One region of the Streptomyces sp. 5-10 genome, then DNA from elsewhere that is predicted to be linked to it. Evidence: riboswitches for the same ligand, from Rfam matches in the RefSeq annotation. Region 1 holds a riboswitch; the other holds the start of a gene.
What was found. Region 1 has a riboswitch for cyclic di-AMP ahead of IEJ02_RS19875 (M23 family metallopeptidase). Riboswitches for the same ligand answer to the same signal wherever they lie in the genome.

Region 2: another riboswitch for cyclic di-AMP. It lies ahead of IEJ02_RS35245 (M23 family metallopeptidase); the one in region 1 lies ahead of IEJ02_RS19875 (M23 family metallopeptidase).

Annotation. Positions count from the first base shown of each region.
Region 1 covers NZ_JACVYG010000016.1:102,021-104,218, reverse strand. The annotation lists gene IEJ02_RS19875 (M23 family metallopeptidase) at 148-942, opposite strand; cyclic di-AMP (ydaO/yuaA leader) riboswitch at 957-1,121, opposite strand; gene IEJ02_RS19870 (M16 family metallopeptidase) at 1,406-2,198, opposite strand, start outside.
Region 2 covers NZ_JACVYG010000043.1:59,990-62,187, reverse strand. The annotation lists gene IEJ02_RS35245 (M23 family metallopeptidase) at 1-742, opposite strand, end outside; cyclic di-AMP (ydaO/yuaA leader) riboswitch at 754-889, opposite strand; gene IEJ02_RS35240 (PP2C family protein-serine/threonine phosphatase) at 1,173-2,198, opposite strand, start outside.

The DNA of each region.
Region 1 (2,198 bases):
TCATGGATATTTTTTGGTCAGGCGGGCGGCGGCACGCCGAAGGCCCCGTCCGGCGGACGGGGCCTTCTCGGAAGTCTCGCGGGATCTCATGATCTCGGGTCTCGGGATCGGGAGACCGCGCGGCGTTCGCGTCGGTCGCGCGACGGGTCAGACGTTGACGCCGTGCGTGCGCAGGTACGACAGGGGGTCGATGTCCGAGCCGTAGTCCGCGCTGGTGCGGGCCTCGAAGTGCAGATGCGGTCCGGTGACGTTGCCGGTGGCGCCCGACAGGCCGATCTGCTGGCCGGGGGTGACCTTCTGGCCGACCGAGACGCTGATCGACGACAGGTGGCCGTACTGGGTGTAGGTGCCGTCGTTCATCTTGATGACGACATTGTTGCCGTAGGAGCCGCCCCAGCCCGCCTCGACGATCTCGCCCATGCCCACGGAGTGCACCGCGGTGCCGGTGGAGGCGTGGAAGTCGATCCCGGTGTGGGTGCCGGAGGACCACAGGCCGCTGGACGCCTGGTAGCCGGTGGAGACGTAGGAGCCGCTGATCGGCGACACGAAGGTGTTGAGGCGCTTGCGCTCGGCCTCGCGCGCCGCGCGCTCCTTGGCCTCACGCTCGGCCTTGGCCTTCTTCGCCGCGGCCTCCGCCTTCCTGGCGGCCTCCTGGCGGGCGATCGCCTCCGCCTTGGCCTTGGCGGCGGCCTGCTCGGCGGCGGTCTCCTGGGACTGCGCCTGGGCCTCGATGTGGTCCGCGATCCCGTCGCCGATCACGATCGCCTGGGTCAGACCAGTCTGCTGGGCATTGGAGCCCCCGTCGGCCGCGAACGCCTGTCCGGTGATCCCGGCGACCACACCCGAGGCGACGGTCGTGATGCCCACGACGTTCGCGCTGGTGCGGATGTTGACCTTGTTGGTGCGGCGATGCTTCCCGGTGGCAGTGCGGGTGGACGCCATACTGAGGCGCACTCCTTTCCTTCCTTCTCGCCTACCGGGTTAGCTGACGGGTTCGGAGCAGGAAGGTCTCCTACGGACCCCTCCCCCGGCCGGGGAAGGCGCCCGATTCACCCCTGGGGACGTGTTGGGTCCCCGGCTCCCCTGGCTCGCGCCGTACGGGGACTCGGCGATGACTGTCCGGTGCCGCGGGTGCGGCGGGTCGCTGGCGAACAGCCGGACTGACGCTAAACGGGCCCGCTTTCGATCACCAAACGGTTCCGGTTTTTTGTTGCTCTCCCCACAAACCAAACAAGCAGTCAATCCCATAAATCGGGCATGTTGGAAGGACCCCGACGCCCTCACGGGGCCGGGGTCCTTCCTTCGTCGGCTCATGGACCGGACGTCCGCCGGACCGCCTGCCGGGCCGTCAACGAGCGGGCCGGAGCAACAGCTCATCGAACGGTTCCGGCCAACTCTCCTCGGCTCAGCCGGAGATGACGCGCACCTCGCCGATGCCCAGCGCCCGGACCGGCTCCTCGATCGCCGAGGCGTCCCCGACCAACACCGTGACCAGCCGGTCCGCCGGGAAGGCGCTCACCACCGCGGCGGTGGCCTCCACCGTGCCGGTCTCCGCCAGACGGGCGTACAACTGCGCCTGGAAGTCGTCCGGAAGGTGCTGCTCGACCTGATCGGCGAGGGTGTTCGCCACGGACGCCGCCGTCTCGTACTTCAGCGGGGCGACGCCCACCAGGTTCTGCACCGCGACATCGCGCTCGTCGTCGGTCAGCCCCTCCTCCTTCAGCGTGCGCAGCACCTTCCAGAGGTCGTCCAGCGCGGGGCCGGTGACCTCGGTGGCCACCGAGCCGCTGATCGCCAGCATCGCGGCGCCCGAGGATCCGCCCGTGGGCGACGGGGGCCCGGAGCGCAGCACCTGGCCGAAGGCGCGCACCCCGTAGGTGTAGCCCTTCTCCTCGCGCAGCACGCGGTCGAGGCGGGAGGTGAGGGTGCCGCCCAGGCAGTACGTGCCGAGCACCTGCGCGGGCCAGACCCGGTCGTGGCGGTCGGCGCCCACCCGCCCGATGAGCAGCTGGGTCTGCACCGCGCCCGGCCGGTCGACGATCACCACACGGCCGGTGTCGTCCGCGACGATCGGGGGCACCGTGCGCGGCGCGCCCGCACCGCCCGTCCAGGCACCGAGGGTGTCCGCGAGCGCCCGGTCCAGGTCGACGCCGCCGAGGTCGCCCACGATGACGGCGGTGGCGGTGGAGGGGCGGAGA
Region 2 (2,198 bases), on a different contig from region 1:
CGGCCTGGTCGGCGGCCTTTTCCGCGGCGGACCTGGCCTCCTTGGCGGCGGCCTGTGCCGCGGCGGTGCGGCTGTCCTCGTCCGCCGCGTTCTGCTGGTTCTCGGCCTGCTGGAGGATGCGGGCGCGGAGCGCCTCACCGGCGTCGGTGGTGCCGCGCTGCTCGTCCTCGCTGGTCAGACCGGCCTGGGAGAGCGGGGCGGCGGCGGTCTGCGCGTCGCTGCTGTCGTCCGACGCCCAGGACCCGATGCCCGGCAGGTCCTTGGCGGCGGGCAGGCTGGCCTTGACCTCATCGGCGACATGGCCGAGATCCGGCATGGATATGGGGAGCGCGGGACGGTCCTTGGCGCTGGCCATACCGCCCGCACCGACCGCCGCGATCACGCCGACCCCGAGGACGGCGCCGCTGCGCGCCATGGTTCCGCCCCGCTGCTTGGCCACGCGGTGCCGGCCGCGTACGGGAGCGATGGACTCCTCGGTCGGGTTCCACTCCTCCCAGGTCTCGGCCTCGAATCCGGTGCCCGGGCCCTCGGAGGCGCCCTCATCCGCGTAGCGGTCGTCGGGCGCGAATGCGTATCGGTCGTCGGGGGTGAACCCGTAACGGTCGTCGGGGGCGAATCGGCCGTCCCCCGAGCTCATCCCGCCGCCGGCGTCGAAGCCGGGGCCGTAGGCGGTGGCGGTCCCCAAACCGCCTCCCCGTGTGCGATACGGAGCCTCGTCCAGGACAGACCTGTTGGACGCCACGAAGGCGCACTCCTTTCCTTCCCTCTCGCCTACCGGGTTAGCTGACGGGTTCGGAGCAGGAAGGTCTCCTACGGGTCAGGTTCGACCCGATTCACCCCAAGGTTGTTGGTTCCCCGGTTCCCTTGGTGCTGCTGGTGGTGCGGTGCTGCCGCTGTGCGTACGGGATTCGGCGACGGCGCACGGTGCCGCCCTTGCGACGGTTGTGACGACCGCGCTGCGTTATCGAACGTTAATAGAGAGCGCGATGTGATTCCAAGCTGTTCCGAGGAATCCGCGCACCTTTGGCATGAACTTAGCGCTCAGGAGGGGACATATGGGGGTGGTTCGATGGGCGGGGCAAGAGTTGGCAAAACCGCTTACGGATCGATCGTGCGTCAATTGTTATGCGGAGGGGGCTCGGTCGGTTACGCACGGTGTGCGGCCGGGTCGGCTACGAGGGTGTGGGTTTCGCCCTGTCGTTCGCTCTGTCGTTCCCTCTGTCGGTCCCTCTGTCGGTCCCTCCGTCGTTCCGCCCGTCGTTGTCCCGTCCGCCGTTGTCCCGTCCGTTGCCGCGGGCCGGGGTCCGACGGACCGCCAGCAGCGCCATGTCGTCCGGCGTCCCGCCACCCGTATGGCGCTCGACATCGGCCACCAACGCGTCCAGCAGCTCCTGCGGACCGGCGAAGCGGCGGCCGCGCAGCCGCTCCTCCGGGTCGTAGAACGCGCCATGGCGGTCCCGGGCCTCCGTCACCCCGTCCGTGAACAGCAGCAGCGTCTCGCCCTCCGCGAACGCCAGCTCCATCACCCGGTCCGGCCAGCCGGCCAACTCCACCATCCCCACCGGCAGCGCCGGTGCCTCCGGCTCCAGGGCGCGCACCGCGCCGTCCCCCTCCAGGAGCAGCGGCGCCGGATGGCCGCGGTTGATCAGCCGCAGGGTGGAGTCGCCGCGCGGAATTTCGGCCACCACCGCCGTCGTGAACCCCTCGAACACCTCCAGGTCGGCCCGCCGGGCGCCCTCGCGCTGCAGCGCCCGCTCCAGGCGGCCCACGAGCGCCTCCAGGGTCGTCTCCTGCTCCGCCGCCTCCCGGAAGCAGCCCAGGAGGATCGCCACGACCTCCACGGCCCCCAGTCCCTTGCCGCGTACGTCCCCGACGGCCAGCCGTACGCCGTGCGGGGTGTCCTGGACCGCGTACAGGTCACCGCCGATCGCCGCGTATTTCTCCGCCGGTACGTAGCGCGCGGCGACCTCCAGCCCGGCGAGCCGGGCGGGCGGCGCGGGCAGGACGGCGCGCTGGGCCGCCTCCGCGACACCGCGCGCCGAGGCGAGCCGGTGGTAGCTGCGGCGTACGACGCGGTTGATCACCACCGCCAGCGCGGTCACGGTCGCCACCGTGATGATCTCGGTGGCCGCCTGGGTCGGGTCCCGCACCCCGTGCAACTCCGCCAGCAGACAGGTGGCGAGGACGGCGACGACCGC